One region of the Proteus terrae subsp. cibarius genome, then DNA from elsewhere that is predicted to be linked to it. Evidence: riboswitches for the same ligand, from Rfam matches in the RefSeq annotation. Region 1 holds a riboswitch; the other holds the start of a gene.
What was found. A riboswitch is a leader RNA that binds a small molecule or an ion and turns the genes downstream of it on or off. The one in region 1 is predicted to bind thiamine pyrophosphate.
Positions count from the first base shown of each region.

Region 2: linked by a shared signal. The riboswitch ahead of thiB (thiamine ABC transporter substrate binding subunit) and the one ahead of thiD (bifunctional hydroxymethylpyrimidine kinase/phosphomethylpyrimidine kinase) in region 1 are both predicted to bind thiamine pyrophosphate.

Region 1 covers NZ_CP047349.1:2,267,455-2,271,614, reverse strand. Annotated here, with positions in the region: gene GTH25_RS10590 (amino acid permease) at 1-783, shown strand, start outside; gene pagP (lipid IV(A) palmitoyltransferase PagP) at 897-1,532, opposite strand; TPP riboswitch at 2,225-2,313, shown strand; gene thiD (bifunctional hydroxymethylpyrimidine kinase/phosphomethylpyrimidine kinase) at 2,365-3,162, shown strand; gene fbaB (class I fructose-bisphosphate aldolase) at 3,226-4,160, opposite strand, start outside.
Region 2 covers NZ_CP047349.1:3,091,640-3,095,799, reverse strand. Annotated here, with positions in the region: gene thiB (thiamine ABC transporter substrate binding subunit) at 1-772, opposite strand, end outside; TPP riboswitch at 888-985, opposite strand; gene rppH (RNA pyrophosphohydrolase) at 1,098-1,628, shown strand; gene ptsP (phosphoenolpyruvate--protein phosphotransferase) at 1,637-3,883, shown strand; gene lgt (prolipoprotein diacylglyceryl transferase) at 3,963-4,160, shown strand, end outside.

The DNA of each region.
Region 1 (4,160 bases):
TTTATGTCTGCATTAGCCATTGTTATGTTCTCTTTTGGTGGACTTGAGCTGGTGGGGATCACCGCCGCTGAAGCTGAAAATCCAAAAGTCAGTATCCCGAAAGCGACTAACCAAGTTGTTTATCGTATTTTAATTTTCTATATCGGTTCGTTATTAGTGTTACTTTCACTTTATCCTTGGACTCAAGTTGTTAAAGGTGAAAGCCCATTCGTTCTGATTTTCCATAACTTGGATAACTTCTTAATCGCGAATATTTTAAATGCTGTGGTATTAACAGCTGCTCTGTCTGTATATAACAGTGGTGTTTATTCTAATAGTCGCATGCTTTATGGTTTGGCTAAACAAGGTAATGCGCCACATGTACTTTCTCGCATTAATAAACGCGGTGTGCCGGTTGTGTCGTTATTGTTATCTGCAATTGCCACTTCATTGGGTATTTTAGTTAATTACTTATTACCTGATCAGGCGTTAGAGCTATTAATGGCGTTGGTTGTTACTACGTTAGTGCTTAACTGGATTATGATCTGTTTGGCGAATTTAAAATTCAGAGCTGCGAAAACGAAAGAGGGTGTAGAGCCTTTCTTTAAAGCACTTTGGTATCCTTATGGTAACTATATCTGCCTTGCTTTCTTATGCATGATTTTAGTGATTATTTTATTTATGCCACAAGTGAATATTTCGGTGATTTTAATGCCATTCTGGATTGCATTCTTATGGGTTGGATTTAAGATTTCCCGTATGAAGAAAACACCTAATAGTACTCAAGCAAGCCAAGATATTTAAGTTATTACAGATTGATTTGAGCATTTGTTGAAATAAAAAAACGCATCTAAATGATGCGTTTTTTTATGTTCTATTTTTATTGAGTGTACTTATTCTGATAGCCACAATAAGGATCACTGCCAACGTAACCAAGCAAATAATACGTTACCGTTGTTATAAGTGCCGGGTACATAGGTTGCTTGTAGTGAAAGATGCCCGTAGCCGACAGAAACTAAAGGTAAAGGAAGTGGCATAGGAATATAGTTATATTCATGGCGAGCTGTAATGCTTAGCGTAAATCCAGCCCCCATACGAAACCCGTCTTTATCACCGGGATACCACATTTTTTCAAAACCATAGCCCATAATAGGCTGCACTCGATTATTTGAGTCCATAAATGCCATCGCATAAAGAGAGTGCCAATCACCATCATTATCGTAACGATATTTTCCCATACCAAAGCCCCAGGGGGTTTCGTTATAACGATCAGTTTTTTCTTTATCGTAAGTAAAACGGTTATGCCAAGTCCATACCGGTAAATAGTAATTATATTGGTCGTTATCCCAAGTTTGATTGATATTACGTTTAAATTTTCCCCAGTAGCTCTCGTTATTATTAGGTTGAGATGCGTTACTGGTGACTTGTTGGTTTTCTGTCGTAATAATCTGATGGGTATTTGTATTATTTTCAGAAGCGAAAGCCGAAGTGGTTAACGCAAGTGACAACAGCGTTGTGGCTAATACGCTAGGGTGAAAATAGGATGATGACATAATATAACTCCGAGTACGGCATAAACAGTGATTCTGGTGATGACAAATTAACATTACTAATAGTGTTATTTAACTGACAAATATTTAAGATAAGAGGTATCTGAAACTTTACTTCTTAAATAAAATCTTAAGGGATTAGAATCGGTTAAAAAGAAAATGAATAGATTTATTGTACTTATGAACGTAATTTTATCTGATATTAAATGCTGTTATTTTTTATGATAATGTATTGTTTTTAATAAAAAATTAAGTTTTTATTAGATTTTAAATAAATAACTAATAAATAAGGCCTGTAAGGTATAATTTAGGCTTAGTCATTTTCAACAGAAAAAATCCACAAAATATCTATTTTTATGACTTAATTGAAATATTGATATCAATTTGAGAAAAATTTAATATCAATAACATTAACTTATTAAAAGAGATAAATTTCCAGCAGGATAATAGGGTAACGAATAAAAATAGTTAAATAAAAAAAAAGAAAAACTCTTTGTTGGTTTATAAATCGTTTAAGTGGTGTAAGTTTTGTTTAGCTAAATGCCGATTTTTTGTGCAGAATATCCTAAAGTAAAAACGTGCGAATCATGTTTATTCATATGTTCTCAAAAAATAGATTACTTATTATTGAGATTAGCTATTAAACTAGCATCTTTATCTTGAGCGTGCGATACTCCTTATCGCCTGAATTTACAGGCTTTGGCTCGGGGCGCCTTATGGCTGAGATGAACCCGTATAACCTGATCTGGATAATGCCAGCGTAGGGAAGTCAAGGTAACTCTGCTGATTAACAGAGCCCGACTTTTCTGTAACTGGTGAAAGGAGGAGTTAATCAGTGAGATTCAATGCATTGTCTATCGCAGGCACCGATCCTAGTGGTGGTGCAGGTATTCAGGCTGATCTGAAAACATTTTCCGCACTGGGTGTTTATGGCACAACAGTAATGACAGCACTTGTTGCTCAAAATACCTGTGGTGTTCGTCGTGTCTATGATTTATCCCCCGATTTTGTTGCCGCTCAATTAGATGCTGTCTTGTCTGATGTTCGAATTGATAGTGCCAAAATTGGTATGCTCTCTAATGCCACGATTATTGATGTGGTTTGCGACAAACTTCAGCAATATGCCATTCCTTTTGTTGTGCTTGATACTGTAATGATTGCAAAAAGTGGTGATCCGCTATTGCAGCCAGATGCGGTTAATAAAATGCTCAATCAGCTGTTACCTTTGGTTGATTTGATCACGCCCAATTTACCTGAAGCAGCAGCGCTGCTAGGTTGTGAAGTCGCTCAAGATGAAGTAACGATGAAGCAACAAGGTTATGCGTTACTAAAACAAGGATGCAAAGCGGTGTTGATGAAAGGGGGGCATTTAACTGAAAATGAAAGTCCTGATTGGTTATTTACCCAAGATGGCGAGTGGCGATTTACTTCAAAACGCGTTAATACGAAAAATACTCATGGTACAGGATGTACTCTTTCAGCCGCTTTAGCTGCTATTCGTCCTCAAGTCTCTGATTGGCAAACTTGTGTTGAACAAGCAAAAACCTATTTACAGCAAGCGTTAGAACATGCCGACAGTTTAGAGGTTGGACTAGGTTTTGGTCCGGTACACCATTTTCATCGCTGGTGGTAAGGCTACCTACAACAACATTAAAAAAGCCACTCAGTTGAGTGGCTTTCACATTAAATCTATCAATTAAGCAATAGTGACAGATTTATTTAGATAAACATCTTGTACTGCATTAATTAGGGCAACGCCATCTTTCATTGACTTCTTGAATGCTTTACGTCCTAAGATCAAGCCCATACCACCAGCACGTTTGTTAATAACGGCGGTACGGACAGCATCTTCAAGGTCATTGTTACCTGAAGCACCACCAGAGTTAATTAATCCCGCACGGCCCATATAGCAGTTTGCTAATTGGTAACGAACTAAATCAATTGGGTTTTCAGTGGTGAGTTTTGTATAAACACGCTCATCAGTATGACCAAAACCAATCGCTTTAAAGCCACCGTTATTTTCAGCCATTTTTTGTTTAACGATATCAGCACCAATTGTAGCTGCTAAATGGTTTGCCTGACCGGTTAAATCCGCACTTGCATGGTAATCAACGCCATCTTTTTTAAAGGCTGGGTTACGTAAATAAGCCCATAATACAGTGACCATACCTAATTCATGAGCACGTTCAAAGGCCATTGAGATCTCTTCAATTTGGCGACGGCTTTCTTGTGAACCAAAGTAAATGGTCGCACCCACTGCAACAGCACCCATTTCAAAGGCTTGTTCTACACTGGCATATAGTGTTTGGTCATATTGCGCTGGGTAGCTTAGGGTTTCGTTGTGGTTTAGTTTCACAAGAAAAGGGATTTTGTGTGCATAGCGACGAGAAACAGAAGCAAGAACACCATAAGTAGAGGCAACACAGTTACAGCCTGCTTCAATCGCTAACTCAACAATATTTTTCGGATCAAAATAGAGTGGGTTTGCTGCAAAAGAGGCCGCGGCAGAGTGTTCCACACCTTGGTCAACAGGTAGAATAGACAGATAACCCGTTCCCGCTAAACGCCCGTGGTTAAATAGGGTTTGCATTGAACGTAACACGCTATTAGGGCGATTGTTATCAATCATAA
Region 2 (4,160 bases), 820 kb from region 1:
ACTGCATAAATTGCTGTGCTAGCTCAGGTTGTTTGCTCGATTTAAGTTTTGCAGCAACTTCGACTTGCAAGTAGTGTCCTTCATCAAAAATCGCTGCTGCATAGTTATCTTTTTTGTCTGCTAGGATGTGATAACCCGGAGATGATGTGTAACTCAGCACAAAATCACCTTCACCTTTTAAGAATAAGCCATAAGACTCACTCCAACCTTTAGTGACGGTCAGCGTTTTTTCTGACAATTTTTTCCATTCAGTCGCGGTGTTTTCAGGATAAAGTGACTGCATCCATAGCATTAAACCTAAACCTGGAGTACTGGTGCGAGGATCTTGATAGAGGATCTTCCATTTTTCTTTGCTGTTTAGCAGTTCGGCCATGCTTTTAGGCGGATTTTGGATACGGTTTTTATCATAAATAAAAGCAAAGTAGCCGTAGTCATAAGGTACAAAAGTGTCGTCAGTCCATTTTTCAGGTAAGGTGAGTTTAGATGTATCGATATTACTTGGTGCGAAAAGCCCAGTTTCTTTTGCTGCATGGATCAAATTGTTATCTAATCCTAAAATAATATCCGCCTTACTTTTATCACCTTCCATACGTAAGCGATTAAGTAAAGACACACCATCAGACAGAGCAACCAGTTTTAGTTCACAATCACATTGCTGTTCAAACGCTTTTTTTATTGCAGGCCCTGGACCCCAATCTGCGGTAAATGAATCATAAGTGTAAACAGTGAGTGTGGGTTTTTGTGCTAAAGCTTGAGTCGAAAAAGTGCTCATAATACCCAGTGCGCTGAGCAAGAAAGTAAAGCGAAGTGATTTAGTTAACACGTTTAGTTCCTCAGTAAAAGTCAGGTAGGATCTGAGGAGTGAGGATGGCAAACCAATAAATATTGCAACATCCTGACTCAAATCCCTACGCCAGTATTAGCTGGATCAGGTTCCACGAGTTTTTCTCAGCCTAGAAATAGAAAGGCACCCCGTTGAGATTTTCCCATTGTAGATAAATACGCGCGTTGTGCAAAGTCTGTTGATAGAGGTTTACCGTTTGTGGGTAGTATGAAACAATGAGTTATCTTTCAAATTTGGTTATTGAGGTAGTCTAGTGATCGATGATGATGGCTACCGCCCGAATGTAGGGATTGTAATTTGTAATCGGCAAGGGCAAGTGCTTTGGGCTCGTCGCTATGGGCAACATTCATGGCAGTTTCCTCAAGGAGGAATTAACCCTGGAGAATCGCCAGAGCAGGCAATGTACCGAGAGTTGTTCGAAGAAGTTGGGTTAAGTCGCAAGGATGTCAAAATTCTTGCCTCCACACGTAACTGGTTACGTTACAAGTTACCTAAGCGTTTGGTGCGTTGGGACACGAAACCTGTTTGTATTGGACAAAAACAGCGTTGGTTCCTTTTGCAGTTAACAAGTAATGATAAAGACATTAATGTTCAACAAAGCAAAACGCCAGAATTTGATGGCTGGCGTTGGGTGAGTTATTGGTATCCTGTTCGACAAGTCGTCTCTTTTAAACGCGATGTTTATCGACGTGTCATGAAAGAGTTCGCACCAGTAGTCATGCCATTGCAAGAACAAGTGTCTTTACCGCGTCCATCGTATGGATATCGGCGTAAAAGGTATTAGATAACACTATGCTGACACGTTTGCGAGAAATTGTAGAAAAAGTGGCTATGGCAGCAGGGCTTCCAGAAGCGCTTGAACTCTTAGTCAAGGAAACGTGTCAGGCAATGCACACGGATGTGTGTTCTATTTATCTTGCCGATAAACAACGTAGTTGTTTTTATCTTATGGCGACCAAAGGGTTAAAAAAACCTAGAGGGCGAGCTGTTAGCCTTTCATTTGATGAAGGCGTTGTTGGTGAAGTGGGGCGTCTTTCAGAGCTTATCAACCTCGCTGATATTCGTGAACATCCTAGCTTTAAATACCTTCCTCAAGTTAAAGAAGATGATCTTCGCGCTTTTCTTGGCGTTCCTATCGTTTATCGTCGCCAACTCCTTGGTGTATTAGTCGTTCAGCAAAAAGAGCGTCGCTTATTTAATGAGAGCGAAGAATCTTTTATGGTGACGCTGGCGACACAGCTTGGTGCCACATTATCACAAGTACAAACTAAAGGGCTTTTTGGACAATATCGTCAAAGTCGTATTAAAGCACTTTCAGTTTCTACTGGCGTGGTCATGGCTTATGGCTGGCAAGAAGTCTCTCAACCTGTCCTTGAAAATGTTTTTAAAGCCAGTGCTCTTGATATAAAAGCAGAATTAAATCGACTTATGGTGGCTTTAGAAGATGCTACCGCAGAATGTCGCCGCTTTAGTAAGCGCTTTATGGCGAATGCACAAAAAGAGAGTGCCGCCATTTTTGATCTCTACTCGCATTTACTTAACGATCCTCAGCTCAAACATAAAATGACCGCAATCATTACACAAGGATATGTTGCGGAATGGGCTGTCAAAGTGGTGGTTGAGAAAGTTGCAGCCCAGTTCTCTAGCCTGAAAGATGGTTATATGCGAGAGCGAGCTTCTGATCTTAAAGCATTAGGGCGCCGGTTATTATTCCATTTAGATGATGATCTAAGCTCAACCAATATTTGGCCAGAACGTTTTATTTTGGTGGCTGATGAATTAAGTGCAAGCTTATTAGCAGAGCTGCCAGAGCAACAGCTAGCTGGTGTAATTGTTCGAGATGGCGCAACTCACTCGCATTCTGCCATTCTTGTTAGAGCAATGGGTATACCTGCAATTATGGGTGCGGATATTCAGCCTGAGCTTTTACATAATCGAATGCTTATTCTTGATGGTTATCGTGGTGAGATTTTTATCGAGCCCGAGCCTTTTATTACTCAGGAATATAAACAAATTATTGATGAAGAGAGCGTATTAAGCCAAATTGCAGAAGAGCAACTTGAACAGCAAGCGGTTTTAAAAAATGGTGAGGCAGTTAGCGTCCAACTGAATGCGGGATTAAATATAAAGTATGAACAACGCATTAGTGTGGGAATTGATGGCGTTGGTTTATATCGAACAGAAATCCCTTTTATGCTACAAAGTGGTTTTCCTTCAGAAGATGAACAGAAAAATCGCTACCGTGAAATCCTCTCTTTTTTTCCTGATAAACCCGTTGTCTTGCGTGCTTTAGATATTGGGGCTGATAAGCAACTTCCTTATATGCCAATTAATGAGGAAAATCCCTGCTTAGGTTGGAGAGGAATAAGAATATTGCTCGATCAACCTGAAATTTTCCTTATTCAGCTACGTGCAATGCTAAAAGCAAACCTCGAATTTAAAAATTTGAAAATATTGTTGCCGATGGTGACAAGTATTGATGAAATTGACGAAGCAAGAACATTGCTACTACGAGCATGTGATGAAGTGAGTCGAGAACTAAAATGTGAATGTGTTCCACCTCCGTTAGGTATTATGCTTGAAGTACCTTCATTGGTGTTTATGTTGTCACAATTAGCTAATAGGGTTGATTTTATCTCTGTTGGAACAAACGATTTGACTCAATACTTACTTGCAGTCGATCGTAATAATACCCATGTAGCATTACTCTATGATAATTTGCATCCTGCGTTATTGCGTTCACTGAATTTGATTGCAACACAATGCCAATATTATCAGTTGCCAGTGAGTGTTTGTGGTGAAATGGCGGGTACGCCTATCGGGGCATTGCTGTTAATAGGGCTCGGTTTTAGGCAGTTAAGCATGAGTGGTCGTAGTTTACCTAGGGTAAAATACTTATTGCGCCATCTTGATCCTGTGATGTTACAGCCTTTTATGCAACAGGTGTTGCAAGCTGAAACGGCAAGAGAAATCAAAAAATTGTCTTCTGAATTTATGGAACGGCAAGGATTAGGTGGATTAATTCGCGGAGGTATCTAGTAAGCCTTCGTATAAGCCTTTTCTATGTTGGTAATAAATGACCAGCACAGAAATTATTGATTAAGTGAAGTAGGGAATAATGAGTATAAGCTACCTTAAATTTCCAGAGATTGATCCCGTTATGTTCTCTATCGGGCCAGTGTCATTACATTGGTACGGTATGATGTATTTAGTTGGGTTTGTTTTTGCCTTATGGCTTGCAAACCGTCGAGCGGCAAAACCGAATAGTGGTTGGACTAAAAGTGAAGTTGAAACATTGCTTTATGTCGGTTTTGTG